One region of the Blautia acetica genome, then DNA from elsewhere that is predicted to be linked to it. Evidence: riboswitches for the same ligand, from Rfam matches in the RefSeq annotation. Region 1 holds a riboswitch; each other region holds the start of a gene.
What was found. Region 1 has a riboswitch for thiamine pyrophosphate ahead of thiS (sulfur carrier protein ThiS). Riboswitches for the same ligand answer to the same signal wherever they lie in the genome.
Positions count from the first base shown of each region.

Region 2: linked by a shared signal. The riboswitch ahead of WBS51_RS10700 (thiamine-binding protein) and the one ahead of thiS (sulfur carrier protein ThiS) in region 1 are both predicted to bind thiamine pyrophosphate.
Region 3: linked by a shared signal. The riboswitch ahead of thiC (phosphomethylpyrimidine synthase ThiC) and the one ahead of thiS (sulfur carrier protein ThiS) in region 1 are both predicted to bind thiamine pyrophosphate.
Region 4: linked by a shared signal. The riboswitch ahead of thiD (bifunctional hydroxymethylpyrimidine kinase/phosphomethylpyrimidine kinase) and the one ahead of thiS (sulfur carrier protein ThiS) in region 1 are both predicted to bind thiamine pyrophosphate.

Region 1 covers NZ_JBBEWO010000001.1:109,619-113,215, reverse strand. The annotation lists gene WBS51_RS00550 (DUF6110 family protein) at 1-268, opposite strand, end outside; tRNA gene WBS51_RS00545 (tRNA-Leu) at 572-654, opposite strand; gene WBS51_RS00540 (diaminopimelate decarboxylase) at 742-2,019, opposite strand; TPP riboswitch at 2,209-2,313, shown strand; gene thiS (sulfur carrier protein ThiS) at 2,424-2,618, shown strand; gene thiF (thiamine biosynthesis protein ThiF) at 2,618-3,253, shown strand; gene WBS51_RS00525 (thiazole synthase) at 3,290-3,597, shown strand, end outside.
Region 2 covers NZ_JBBEWO010000015.1:33,525-37,121, reverse strand. The annotation lists gene WBS51_RS10710 (ABC transporter substrate-binding protein) at 1-754, opposite strand, end outside; gene WBS51_RS10705 (ABC transporter permease) at 774-1,538, opposite strand; gene WBS51_RS10700 (thiamine-binding protein) at 1,507-1,803, opposite strand; TPP riboswitch at 1,888-1,999, opposite strand; gene pdxR (MocR-like pyridoxine biosynthesis transcription factor PdxR) at 2,032-3,462, opposite strand; gene WBS51_RS10690 (glutamine--tRNA ligase/YqeY domain fusion protein) at 3,494-3,597, opposite strand, start outside.
Region 3 covers NZ_JBBEWO010000012.1:74,344-77,940, forward strand. The annotation lists gene WBS51_RS09455 (DUF1858 domain-containing protein) at 44-244, opposite strand; gene WBS51_RS09460 (DUF362 domain-containing protein) at 464-634, shown strand; gene WBS51_RS09465 (MerR family transcriptional regulator) at 725-1,189, opposite strand; TPP riboswitch at 1,304-1,405, shown strand; gene thiC (phosphomethylpyrimidine synthase ThiC) at 1,515-2,822, shown strand; gene dnaB (replicative DNA helicase) at 2,866-3,597, opposite strand, start outside.
Region 4 covers NZ_JBBEWO010000002.1:227,834-231,430, reverse strand. The annotation lists gene thiD (bifunctional hydroxymethylpyrimidine kinase/phosphomethylpyrimidine kinase) at 1-1,319, opposite strand, end outside; TPP riboswitch at 1,369-1,475, opposite strand; gene WBS51_RS02450 (arsenate reductase family protein) at 1,486-1,845, opposite strand; gene WBS51_RS02445 (bacteriohemerythrin) at 1,857-2,279, opposite strand; gene WBS51_RS02440 (GNAT family N-acetyltransferase) at 2,339-2,746, opposite strand; gene WBS51_RS02435 (DUF1284 domain-containing protein) at 2,793-3,221, opposite strand; gene WBS51_RS02430 (biotin transporter BioY) at 3,218-3,597, opposite strand, start outside.

The DNA.
Region 1 (3,597 bases):
CTTCTTCCGCACCGTCTTCCTGGGCGCATGCTTCTTCTGCATAGCGCTGTGCATTGATTTCATTTGCTTCCGCCAGAACATCTTCTGCGTTTTCCTGTACCGTTGTCACCGCATCCATAACACAGTCTTTTGCTCTTAATACGGCTGCAGTAGCCTGCACATAAGCTTTTTTCGCGTCCTTACTTCCCAGAATCTTAACTCCTGCTGTTCCAAATAAAACTCCGCCTGCAAAAAGTGCCGCTTTCTTCATTAATTCTGTACTTATCATCTTCAAATCCTCCTGTATTTATTTGTGCTTGTAACCTGTGTAAAATGTCATTCCAAGGCAGAAAAGCATCGCCCATGCCCAAAACCTGTGCTTCTTCATTTTTTCCACTCCTTTTCCATTTTACATATTTTCTAATCAAGGGTCTTTGATAGTTGCATAAGCCAACCTTTGATTTCAAAATACTACCACCCACTGTTTTTTTTGTCAATATCTGTCAGAAAAAATAGCAGAAAACAGAAAGAGACTGAACCCCTTGATTTTAGCGGATTTCAGCCTCTTTCTATTTTCCTTCATTCATAAAACTGCCGGCAATGGGACTTGAACCCATACGTGGTTGCCCACAACAGATTTTGAGTCTGCCTCGTCTGCCATTCCGACACGCCGGCATTTCCTAACGGAACAATAGATATCTTAGCATAACTCTTTCCAAATTGCAAGCATTTTTTTGAATTTTAAATTCATTTAATCCAATTCTACTGATTGCAGTCCAGCTTCTTATAAAAATCAAAGCAGTCAAAGGTTGCAAAATAATCCTTCGGTGTCTCTGCCCTGCGGATTAACTGGGTGCTTCCGTCCGTTTTCAGCAGAATTTCCGCAGATTTCAGCTTTCCATTGTAATTATATCCCATGGCAAAGCCGTGGGCACCAGTGTCGTGAATCACCAGCAAATCTCCTTTGTCAATTTTCGGAAGCATTCTGTCCACTGCAAACTTATCATTGTTTTCACACAGGGAACCTGTCACATCGTATTTGTAATTACACGGCTCATGCTCTTTCCCCATAACGGTAATATGGTGATAAGCCCCATACATAGCCGGGCGCATAAGGTTTACCGCACAGGCGTCCACTCCAATATACTCCTTGTGGGTATGTTTCTCGTGAATGGCCTTTGTCACCAGACAGCCGTAAGGCCCCATCATAAAGCGCCCCAGCTCGGTGTAGATAGCCACATCTCCCATGCCTGCCGGAGTGAGCACTTCTTCATAAACTCTGCGCACCCCTTCTCCAATCACACGGATATCGTTAGGTGTTTCTTCCGGTCTGTAGGGAATGCCCACACCGCCGGACAGATTAATGAAGCAGATCTTTGCCCCGGTTTCTTTTTCCAGACGCACCGCCAGTTCAAAGAGGCGCTTTGCCAACATCGGATAGTATTCATTTGTCACTGTGTTGCTGGCCAGGAAAGCATGAATACCAAATTCTTCCACTCCCTTGCTTTTCAGAATCCGGAAAGCCTCAAAAATCTGCGCTTCCGTCATGCCGTACTTGGCCTCTCCCGGATTGTCCATGATTCCGTTGCAAACCTCAAAAACTCCGCCCGGATTATAGCGGCAGCTCATACGCTTCGGCAGTGTACCAATGGCTTCTTCCAGGTACGCAATGTGGGTAATGTCATCTAAATTAATGGTAGCGCCCAGTTCGTTGGCATACTGAAATTCCTCCGCCGGAGTGTCATTAGAGGAAAACATAATGTCCTCTCCCACACAACCCATGGCTTTGGAGAGCATCAGCTCTGTATAAGAAGAACAGTCACAGCCAAAGCCGTACTCTCTTAAAATCTCAATCAGGAAGGGATTTGGTGTTGCCTTTACCGCAAAATATTCTTTAAACCCTTTGTTCCATGCAAAAGCCTCCTTCATGGCCTGCGCATTTTCCCGGATACCTCTTTCATCATATAAATGAAAAGGGGTCGGGTATTCCTTTACAATTTCTTCCAGCTTTTCCTTTGTCACAAATGTCTTTTTTTCCATATATATTCTCCCTTAATGGATTTCTGCTTTTCTGTTTTTATCTGACGAACCTCATTATACGAAAATGTGTCTTGCTTTTCAAGTCATTCCCCTGTCTTTTTTTATTTTTTAACGTATTGACGTATTCCAGTCAAAAATCCACAGAAAACCTTTGCAATTTTACCAGTCCTGTTGTATAATGAACGAAATAAAAACAGACGGGAGCTTGTATGACAGGCTGAGAGGAAGGTATGACCTTCGACCGATAACCTGATTTGGATAATGCCAACGTAGGGACGCCTGAGAACCACATATGTGAAAATATGCAGCGGGAAGTTACCGAACTTGGTAGCTTTCCGCTTTTTGTTTTCCTAAAAACGGATATACAATTCTCCACAAGCCAGGCTCCCAGATGGAGGTGAAAAATGGTAATAATCAACGGAACTTCCCTGCCTATGGACGGCAAAACGCTGTCCGAATATCTGGAAATGTCCAATTACAATCCCCTGCGCATTGCAGTGGAACGCAATGGCCACATTGTTCCCAAAGCAAAATACAATGAAATCACGCTGACAGACGGCGATGTGCTGGAAATTGTCAGCTTTGTAGGAGGCGGCTGATGATACCCACAAAAGAAGAATGGATAAAGGCCCTGGAAGAACGCCACGGCCAAACCTTGCAGCAAAAATTTGCTTCTGCTTCTGTGGCCGTATGCGGACTGGGGGGACTGGGCTCTAACATTTCCCTCTGTCTTGCAAGAGCCGGAATCGGCAGACTGATTCTCATCGATTTTGACCGGGTGGATATCACCAATCTCCACCGCCAGCAGTACAAGGCCCATCAGATAGGCATGTACAAAACAGAAGCCCTTGCGGAAAATCTCCGGGAAATTGTGCCTTATCTTTCTTTAGAACTGCATACAGAGACCATGACCGAAGAAAATACCCCACAATTGCTGCAAAACGCCCAGATAATCTGTGAAGCCTTTGACCGGGCGGAAAATAAGGCCATGCTGGTCAACCGCGTACTGGAAACCATGCCGGAAAAATTTCTGGTGGCAGCTTCCGGAATGGCCGGAATTTCCAGCGCCAACTCCGTCCGGACCCGCCGGATTACTTCCCGTTTCTATCTCTGCGGAGACGAAAGCAGCGACACAGGCAGCGGGCTGGGGCTTGTCTCCTCCCGGGTCATGTGCTGCGCCGCCCATGAGGCGCACATGGTACTGCGGATTCTGGCAGAACAGACCGAACCCTAAGGTACAACACCAAACATACAGAAAGAAGGTACATTTATGAACAACGATACGCTTATCCTCGGAGGACGCGAATTTCATTCCCGTTTTATTCTCGGCTCCGGGAAATACTCCCTCAAGCTCATTGAAGCAGCCGTAAAGGATGCGGGTGCAGAACTGATCACTCTGGCTGTCCGCCGGGCCAATACCAAAGAAGAAGAAAACATTCTGGATTATATTCCTGAAAACGTTACCCTGCTTCCCAATACCAGCGGCGCCAGAAATGCCGAAGAAGCAGTGCGCATTGCCCGTCTGGCAAGAGAACTGGGCTGCGGAGACTTTGTAAAAATCGAAATTATGCGGGATTC
Region 2 (3,597 bases), on a different contig from region 1:
TCAACGCTCTCAAAAAAGATTTTGCCGTTTCCGGCTCTTTTTCCAGAAATTCGTTATTTCCTATAATTACAGGTGTATAATAGTCAAATACCGGATTGATATCTTTAAACGCAAAGTAGTCTGTATCCAGACCTGCCACTTCTGTAGCTACACCAGCCCAGGCGTAAAACACCCAGATAGCGTCCACGGACTTTGTCTTCAGTGCGGATACCTCGTCCGTCACTGTGCTTGGAATCAGTTCCACTTTACTGAAATCCCCTCCGTCTTCCTCCACCACGTTTTTCATCATGGCTTTTTCAATGGGAGCGTCCCAGGTGGCATACTTTTTCCCTTCCAGTCCCTTGGGACGGTCCATGCCCTCCCCTTTTCTGGAAATAATACCGGAAGTGTTGTGCTGTACAACAGCAGCTATGGCTGTATTGGGAAGTGCGTCTTCTCCCGCTACCGCCGGTGCCATCGTATCCTGAAAGGAAACACCCAACTGGGCTTTTCCCGATGCCACCAGGGCGTCTGCACCGTCCTCCGGCGGCTGTACGATTTCCACTTCCAGCCCCTCATCTTCAAAGTATCCCTTTTCCTTGGCCACATACAGACCGGTATGGTTGGTATTCGGTGTCCAGTCCAGTACAAAAGTCAGCTTTTCTGTTTTATTTTCTGCTTTCTTCTCTTCTTTCAGAGCGCCGGATTCCCCGCAGCCTGTAAAAGCTGTGAGAACTGCCGCGCACAAAAGCGTCGCAAAATATTTCTTTTTCATGTATCTTTTCTCCTCTGTCTTATTTCACATTTTCCCAGGGCATGGCCTTTTTCTGCAGAATTTCCACCAGCTTCATAAGAATCAGGCTGATAATGGAAATGAGAAAAATCACGGCAAACATTTTGTCATAAGCAAATGCTTTTTTTACCCGTGTCATGTAAACCCCAAGACCGCTGAAGCCTCCCAGCCATTCAGAAATCACAGCGCCTACTACGGAATACGACACGGAAATTCTAAGACTGGCAAAAAAGTGACTCATGGCTCCCGGCAGCTTAATATAACGAAAAATCTGAAACTCTCCTGCCCCCATGGAACGCATGAGATTGATCATATCTTTATCCGCAGACCCAAAACCGTCCAAAAGTCCTACGGTAATAGGAAAAAAAGTCACCACCACAATGAGAATCACCTTTGGCAGCATTTCATATCCAAACCACAGCACCAAAAGGGGCGCAATGGCCACCGTAGGGATGGTCTGGGTCAGAACAATTAAAGGATAAAAGGCTTTGTACAGCTTTTCAAACCGCTCCATGATTACCGCCATGAGAAAACCCACGGCAATACCGCAGGCCAGTCCCAGAGCCGCCTCCAAAAGCGTTACCTTTGCATTTTCCATTAAAAGCCCGAAATCCCCCACAAAAGCCTTCCCCACATCCACCGGGGAGGGCAGCATAAAGTTGGGAATCAGCCCAGCCATGGAAACCGCCTGCCAAAGCACCAGCAGTACAGCCAGAGCCGACACGGTCCAGATTTTACTGGTGGTGTTTTGAGACTTTTCTTTCAATGGTAAGCACATCTCCTTCCGGCTTGTAGCTGACCTTAATATAAGCAGCTACAGACGGCGCTCCTGCCTTCACTGCAATATGCTGACATTCCTTTACAATGTCCATGAGTTCGTCATAGTCTCCCTCAATGGTTGTCTCAAAAGGGCCTACATAATAATTATTTCCCGTACTTTTAATATAGGCAATCACCTCGTCTACAATACGGATTAATTCCTCGTCGTCTTTTGCCTCCGGCAAAGTCTGGATAGCTACGCTTGCGTTCATATTTCCTTCCTCCTTATTCTCTTTCTGTATAAAAAATCCCACCAGGGAGTACCTGATGGGATTCATGTCTGTATCTGAACCTGCAGATTTTACAAAATGCTTCCTACGCCGGCATTATCCGAATCAGGTATGAGGGTCTAAAACGAATGTGGTTTTATTCTCAGCCGGACTTGCTCCAGCTCCCCTTGCAACGTTCAGTTTACTGTATTTATAATTTTCTGTCAATACTTATTCCCAGACCTCTTTCAATTTCCTCATGGCTTTTTCGATTTCTTCTTCGGTCATGCAGGCATAGCCCAGAAGTACCTTTCTTTCCGGTTCTTTTTTTATCTTGCTGCTTTCTATGCCGTATTCCGAGTATCCGTAGACCTGAACACCGGCCGCTTCTGCCCGCAAAACTGCCTCCTCTTCTGTCAGCCCGTTTGTGAATTCCAGTACCAGATGAAGTCCCGCATATTCTCCCGAAAAAGTACAGATATCCCCCATATCCCGCAGAACTTTCACCATTTTGTCATGCTTGCTTTTATAGACAGCCCGCATACGGTTCAAATGCCGCTCATATCCTCCTTCTTTTAAGAATAACTCCAGTATCTTCTGGTCTGCTCTGGACACGGTTACTGAAAAAGGACTTTTCCGCTCTGCATACTGCTCTGCCAGAAACTCCGGCAAAACCATATAGCTGACACGAATGGACGGGGCAATGGATTTGGAAAAAGTTCCCATATAAATCACACGCCCGCCCCTGTCAAATCCCTGCAGAGCCGGAATAGGCTTTCCGCGGTAACGGAACTCGCTGTCGTAATCATCCTCAATGATGTAGCGATTTTCCGCTTCCTCTGCCCAGTCCAGAAGTGCCATACGGCGTTTCAGGGGCATAACCGTGCCTGCGGGAAACTGGTGAGAGGGCATCACATAGGCAATCTGTGCACCGGAATCTTTCAAAGAGGAGATACACATACCGCTTTCGTCCTGCTTCACCGCTTTTACCTCATACCCAATGTGCAGAAAATCGTAATATGCAGTCAGGTAGGTATGGTCTTCCATGGCAATCACACGGTTTTTCCCCAGAATGGTTCCCAGGAGCATCAGCAGATAATCGTTTCCTGCTCCAATTAATATCTGCTCCGGGCGGCACCGCATGCCTCTGGCCTGATACAGATATTCCGCCACTGCGCTGCGAAATCCATATTCTCCCCAGGGATTTCCCAGCTGAAACAGGGTATCGTCATCCTCTGAGAGCACCTGCCTTGCCAGCTTTTTCCAGACATTGTGAGGAAAACCGCCGGGCGCTATGCCGTTTAAAGAAAAATCATAGGCACAGGTTTTCTGTTCTCTCGCTGCCCTTTTAGAGGGATTCTCTTTTTCTGTTTTCCACTCTTCTGTCCTCTTCCTGCCGGGAACGTAGAGGCTGTCTATTTCGCAGATATAGTAGCCTTTGCAGGGAATGGACTCAATATACCCTTCGGATACCAGCTGGTCATAGGCCAAGTCTACGGTGCTTCGGCTCACAGCCAGACATCTGGCAAAGGCTCTGGACGAAGGCAGCTTTTCTCCCGGTATTAAATGCTTCTGCTGCACAGCCCTTTTGATATAGTCACAAATCTGCTCGTAAATCGGCACTTTGCTTTTTGTATCCAGAGGAATTAGTAATTCGTTCACAGGCTCCTCTTTTCGTATAAAATCTTAATCATTACTGATTCAGTTTAAAAGAACTCTTCAGAGACACAATGCGGTTAAATACCGGCGCTCCCGGTTTGCTGTCATGGCAGTCCGCACAGAAAAATCCGTTTCTCA
Region 3 (3,597 bases), on a different contig from region 1:
AAACCTCCGCAGCAGAATCTCTGCCCGGAGGTTTTTCACATTTTTATTTATTTTCCAGAAAATCGTTAATCTGAGCAACTAACATATTTCCGTCAATTCCGTGAACCATAGCTGCTTCTGCCAGTGATTCTCCCTGTGCGGAAGGACAGCCGATGCAGTGCATGCCTGCTCTCATAAGAATCGGCACAATATTTTCATCTAAACGAAGCAGTTCACCAATTGTCATATCTGGTGTTACTTTCATGGGTAATTCCTCCTTAAAATTTTCTATTATCTTATTATAATCTCTTTTCTCATTATATTCAACTGTTTTTCTCCATTTTACGCTTCCCTTTTTTCCCCTGTATGCACAAAAAAATCCTGCTATGTTTCTAAATTAAGACTTGTATTATAGAAATAAATATATTAGAATAACCCTAAGAACTGAATCGCAAGGTTCAGAATATATAAGGAGGGTACAATCATGGCATACGTTATTACAGATGAATGTGTAAGCTGCGGAACATGCGCTGGTGAATGTCCAGTGGAAGCTATTTCCGAAGGTGATGACAAATACGTTATCGACGCTGATACATGCGTTGACTGCGGAACATGCGCTGGTGTTTGTCCTACAGAAGCTATCGTAGAAGGCTAAGATTTACATAATACAGAAACATCTATGATGTTTTGTATCATGAAGCGTATACGAAGAGGCAGGAATTTTCGTGATTCCTGCCTCTTCGTTTTATTTTTTCTGAAAAAACCGTTTCTTTTTCTGCCCTTCCTTCTCCACAGCCGCTGCCGCTTCCCGCCTGTACTGCTGGCAGCTGCGGATTCGCTCATCCAGTCTTTTATACCTCTCTTCCCCGGAATTTTTTTCCTGAAGCCTGTCCGTTACAAGTTTACTGATAATTTCCATAAATTCCCTTGATACGGAAAGGGTCGCCGTTCTATGTTCAGGTTGTTTTTTCTCTGCCTGATTTTTATAAAAAAGGGTTGTCAGTTCTCCTATTTCTTTCAGTGCATACCCTTTTTTCTTTAGTTCTCTAATACTCAGAAAAACCTGAATATCCCATCGGGTGTAGTATCTGTGTCCCATTTCGTTTCTTCCAATCGGAAGGCACAGTTCTTCTTCCCAGTACCTGAGCACATGGGATTGAATTCCCAGAAAGTGAACTGCCTCCGAAACCGAATAAATGGCCTTCTGCATATACTGACCCCTTTCTTTGTTTCTCCTAATTATTATAACAAACCCCTGTTAAATTGCAAGAAAATACGTTCGACAAAAACTGTTGACAACTACTTAAAGCGGTGCTAAACTGATAAAAAATAACCAGGGAGCCCCATGGGCTGAGAGGAAGTTTGGCTTCGACCTGTATTACCTGATTTGGATTATGCCAACGTAGGGAGTTTACACATACTGATTTTATATGTCTGTGCATCCTTTCGGCACAGACTTTTTCTTTTTTGTGGAAAATGGCTGTGCCGCAGGTTCGGATTCTCTGGTTTAAAAAATAAAAGATTGGAGAAAACCTATGACTTACACTACACAAATGCATGCCGCAAGGCAGGGTATCATCACAAAGGAAATGGAACTTGTTGCCGAAAAGGAAGGTATCTCTCCCGAAGAACTGCGTCAGTACATGGCAGAGGGAAAAGCCGTCATTCCGGCCAACAAACTGCACAAATGTCTAAATCCCAACGGCGTGGGCTCTATGCTGAAAACGAAAATCAATGTGAATCTGGGAACTTCAAGGGACTGGAAAGACGTTGATATGGAATTGCAGAAGGTACAAAGCGCCGTGGAAATGGGTGCAGAATCCATTATGGATTTAAGTTCTTACGGGGATACCAGAAAGTTCCGCCGGAAGCTGACTCAGGAGTGCCCTGCCATTATTGGAACTGTACCGATTTATGACGCTGTGGTTTACTACCATAAACCATTAAAAGACATCACCACACAGGAATGGCTGGATATTGTAGAAATGCATGCCAAAGACGGCGTGGACTTTATGACTATTCATGTGGGTATCAATAAAAGCACTGCCTGCCGTTTCAAAGAAAACAAGCGGCTTACCAACATTGTTTCCAGAGGGGGCTCTATTATCTTTGCCTGGATGGAAATGACCGGACTGGAAAATCCGTTTTATGAACACTATGACTGGATTCTGGATATCTGTCAAAAATACGATGTGACTTTAAGCTTGGGAGATGCCTGCCGTCCCGGCTGTATCGCAGATGCCGGGGACATTTCCCAGATAGAAGAACTGGTGACACTGGGCGAGTTAACCCGACGGGCCTGGGAAAAGAATGTACAGGTCATTATCGAGGGGCCGGGGCACATGCCTTTAAATCAGATTGAAGCCAATATGAAAATCCAGCAGACCGTATGTCAGGGTGCACCTTTTTATGTACTGGGTCCTCTGGTGACAGACATTGCACCGGGATATGACCACATTACAGCTGCCATAGGCGGCGCTGTAGCAGCTTCCCACGGTGCATCTTTCCTGTGCTATGTCACTCCCGCAGAACATCTGCGTCTGCCGGACGAACAGGACGTAAAAGAAGGGATTATCGCTTCTAAAATAGCGGCCCATGCTGCGGACATTGCCAAAGGAATCCATGGGGCTTCTGACTGGGATTATGCCATGAGCACGGCTCGAAAAAGGCTGGACTGGGAAGAAATGTTCCGGCTCAGTATGGACCCGGAAAAAGCCAGACGCTACCGGGCAGAGGCCAAACCGGAAAAAGAAGATACCTGCAGTATGTGCGGAAACTTCTGCGCTGTAAAAAATATGAACCGGATTCTGGAAGGGGAAATTGTCAGCATCTATGACGAGTGATACCGGATATTCCAAGAGGCAGCCGCATGAAAGCGGCTGCCTCTTATTTTTTCATATTCACAAATTTCGTATAATTCGGCATCCAAACCAGATTTACGGTACCAATAGGACCATTTCTCTGTTTTGCAATGATGATTTCCGCAATGTTTTTGTTCTCGGAATCTTTATTATAATAATCATCACGATAAATAAACATAACCACGTCCGCATCCTGCTCAATGGCCCCTGACTCTCGCAAGTCTGAAAGCATGGGTCTGTGGTCGGGACGCTGCTCTACTGCACGGCTCAACTGGGAAAGAGCCACCACCGGTACATGCAGTTCTCTTGCCAGTGCCTTTAGAGAACGGGAAATCTCTGAAATTTCCTGCTGTCTGGACTCGCTTCTTCCGCTCCCCGTCATCAGCTGCAGGTAGTCGATAAAGATAATGCCCAGATTGTGTTCCATCTTATATTTTCTGCACTTGGAACGCAGTTCCGAGATAGAAATACCAGGTTTATCATCAATAATCAGGTTTGATTTTCCGATAATATTGGCGCCTTCAATCAGCTTCGCCCATTCCTCGTCTTCCAGATTACCGGTTCGAATATTCTGGGAATCCACCTTGGATTCCAGAGCCAGGAGACGGTTTACCAACTGCTCCTTTGACATTTCCAGACTGAATATAGCCGTTGTCACATCGCTGTGAAAGGCCATATACTGGGCAATATTCAATACAAAAGCCGTTTTTCCCATAGAAGGTCTGGCCGCCACCAGAATCAAATCCGAAGGCTGAAA
Region 4 (3,597 bases), on a different contig from region 1:
GGCACATCATAACCTTTTGCCAGATTACAGGCTATGGCAGAAGACAGCGTGCAGCCAGTGCCGTGTGTATTGGGATTTTCCACTTTTTCTCCTGGATACCAGATAAATTTTCCTTCAAAATACAACAAATCATCTGCCGTCTCCTTTAAATGTCCGCCCTTTAAGAGCACAGCTCCCTCCATGCCCTCTCCAATGATTTGCGCCGCTTTTTCCATATCTTTTCCTGTATGAATGTTCATTCCTGTCAGAATTTCCGCCTCTAAGAGATTGGGGGTCACCACATCAGCCAGCGGAAACAGTTCTGCCTTTATTGCCTTCTCTGCCTCTTTCTGCATAAGAGTTCCCCCACTGGTAGCTGACATGACCGGATCCGCCACAATATTTTCGGCTTCATATTCCCGCAGTTTTTCTGCAATGGCATGGATAATCTGGCTGTCTGAAACCATACCGATTTTCACAGCATCCGGACAGATATCCTGGAAAATACAGTCCAGCTGCTTTGCCACAAATTCCGGCGGTACGTTCTGAACCCCGTAAACTCCGGTAGTGTTTTGTGCAGTCAGGGCAGTAATGGCTGTCATGGCATACAGACCGTGTGCAGTAATGGTTTTTATATCGGCCTGGATACCTGCTCCGCCGCTGGAATCTGAACCTGCAATGCTCAGAACTTTTTTCATACTCCTTGCCGTCATTTCTTCTGAAAGTTCCCGCAGCCGCCTGCAGGCCTCTTTTATATTTTTCTGTCCGTAAATCCCGGAAACCACAGCAACACCGGAAACGCCGCTGCCTTTTAATTCCATCAGATTACTTTCTTTCACGCCTCCGATAGCTACCACCGGAATGGAAACGGCCCGGCAAATGGCCTGCAGCTCTTCTCTTGCAACAGGCTTTGCGTCCTTCTTGGTAGAAGTTCCAAATACAGCTCCCACGCCCAGATAGTCTGCACCCAGAGCTTCTGCTTTTCTGGCATCCTCCACAGTCCGGCAGGACACACCAATGAGTTTATCCGGCCCCAGTATTTCTCTGGCTTCCAAAAGCCCCATGTCCTTCTGCCCCAGATGAACACCGTCCGCCTGCACCTTCCTGGCAATTTCCACGTTATCATTAATCACAAAGGGAACTTTGTATTTTGCTGCTAACTGCCGGATTTTTACGGCTTCTTTGAAAAATTCTTCTTCTGCTAAATGTTTTTCCCTCAGCTGCAAAAAGGTAACTCCTCCTTCCAGAGATTCTTCCACCTGTTCTTCAAAAGACTTTTCTCCCACCCAGGTTCTGTCTGTCACTGCATAAAGCTGCATATCTTCTTTTTTACATTTCATGTCTTTTCCTTTCTTTCGGAGACGTAAAAACCGGGAAACGTCAGCACGTCTCCCGGTTTTCACATCTCCCTACGCTGGCATTACCCATATCAGGTTAAAGGGTCGAAGTTTGAGCACTTCCTCTCAGCCCGCCTACGGGCTCCCCTGACTGCATATGAAATTGTTTTTATGCATTTTCCAGCTTTTCTGTCCATTCTTTCTCCTTAAAGCCGGGAAGTGCAAAATCTTCGCCCACCAGAATCGGACGCTTCACCAGCATCCCATCTGTGGACAGAAGTTCCAACTGCTCTTCTTCTGTCATGGAAGGCAGTTTGTCTTTTAAATGAAGTTCTTTGTACTTATTCCCGCTGGTATTAAAAAATCTCTTTAAAGGAAGTCCGCTTTTTTCATACCATTCTCTTAATTCTTCCTTGGAAGGTCTGTCCTCCACAATATGGCGCTCTGAAAATTCCGGATTTCTCTCTTTCAGCCATTTTTTTGCTTTCTGGCAGGTGGTACATTTTGGATATTCCACAAATAATAACATAATTTTGATCCTTATAATCTCTCTGCATTCGATGCCATGAATTTGTACTCCGCTACAGAACGGTCAAAGCCTTTGATGTGGTCAAAGAGCCAGTCCACAACATTTTTCTGTACCTGTGCAACAAAAGCTTCTGTAGGACCTTCTTCCTCTTCCAGCATTTCCTGTAATTCTTTTACTGCTTTTTTGAATTCCGCATGTTTTTCCTTATGTTCTTTGATACCCGGATATTCCATTTCTTCCTGCAGTTTCTCCTCTGCACTAAAGTGAAATTCTGTATAGTCCAACAGGTAATCCAGCATTTTTACTGCTTTAATTTTACCCTGTCCGTCTTCACAGCTTTCCAGAAGCTGGTTAATTCTGCCAATCAGTTCTTTATGCTGAGAATCTATCATCTCATTTCCTGTTACTAATGTTTCATCAAATTCTGCTCTCATAGTCTTAAACCTCCTCTGTGATTAGCTATAGTGTACCACATTTTTTCCGGTTTTCCAATCTAAATTTCCTTTTCCAGAATCACTTTCTGACACCGAAGTCCATAATTTCTGTAAAATTCCAATACCGATTGATTGAAATTCCACGCTGTCAGTTCCAGTTTAAAAATATTCCTGCGTCTGGCTTCCGCTTCTGCCTCTATAAGCAGCAGTTTTCCGATACCCCGGTTTCTATATTTTTCGTCCACGCAAATTGCCTCCACATAGGCTCTCTGCCTTTTTCTGGTAATACTGCCTCCTCCGGCTGTATGATACTTTATCTCACACATGCCCACCATTTTTCCGCTTACGCTGGCTGCCAAAAACAGGATTTCCGGGTTAGCCATGTCTTCTGCAAACTGCTCCAATGTATAAAAATGCTGCACATCTTTATAAATATCCGGTCTGGCCTGGCTGTGCAAATCATGCACCTGCTACATAAATCCCGCGATTTCTCTGTAGTCCTCTTTCTCCGCCTTACGAATCTTTGGCTGTTCCTTCGTATCCTCCATATCTCTCCTGCTCCTTCCTCCTGCAAATTTCACCCCACTGGCAATGCCCGCAGATTCCCTCCCGTCTGCCTGGCTTCAGAATACTCTTCTCCACCAAATGAAAAAACTCTTCCCAGGAAATGACACAATTTTCTTCCAGTCCACATGCAAGCAGCACCTTTCGGTCATATTCTTCCACTTTATCCTGGCTAATGCAGATATCTTCCCTTAAATTTGGACATTTCTTACATAGAATATCCCCTGTTGTCACAATTTGCAAGATTGGATTCTGCTCCATGCCTGCCAGAACGTTTTCCATATGCGCTGTAAATCCGTCACTATACCCTTTTCCCTCAAAAAAAGCAAGGCACATACCATGATGTGCCCGCAATCTGAGAAGCCTTTCTTCTCTCATCTTCTGATAACGCCTCCCAGTCTCTTTGTCAAAACCATTGCCAACAAAATTTTCAGCAAATCCGGAATAATAAAAGGAATGACACACCAGCCTAATACTGCGCCGATTCCCACTGGACCTGTCTGGCTGGTATACACGACCAGAAACCACAGAGTTCCTACGGTATAGCAGGCCAACAGTCCTGCAAGCATGGAAAAGAACAGCGCTGCCTTTCCTCTTCCGAAGAATTTTTCCATCCCCCACATCACCAGTGCAGAAACCAGAAATCCCACAATATATCCTCCGGTAGTTCCTGCCAGAACTCCAATTCCTCCTGTAAATCCTGCAAACACCGGAATTCCTATGATGCCAAGCAATATGTAAATCAAAACCGCCA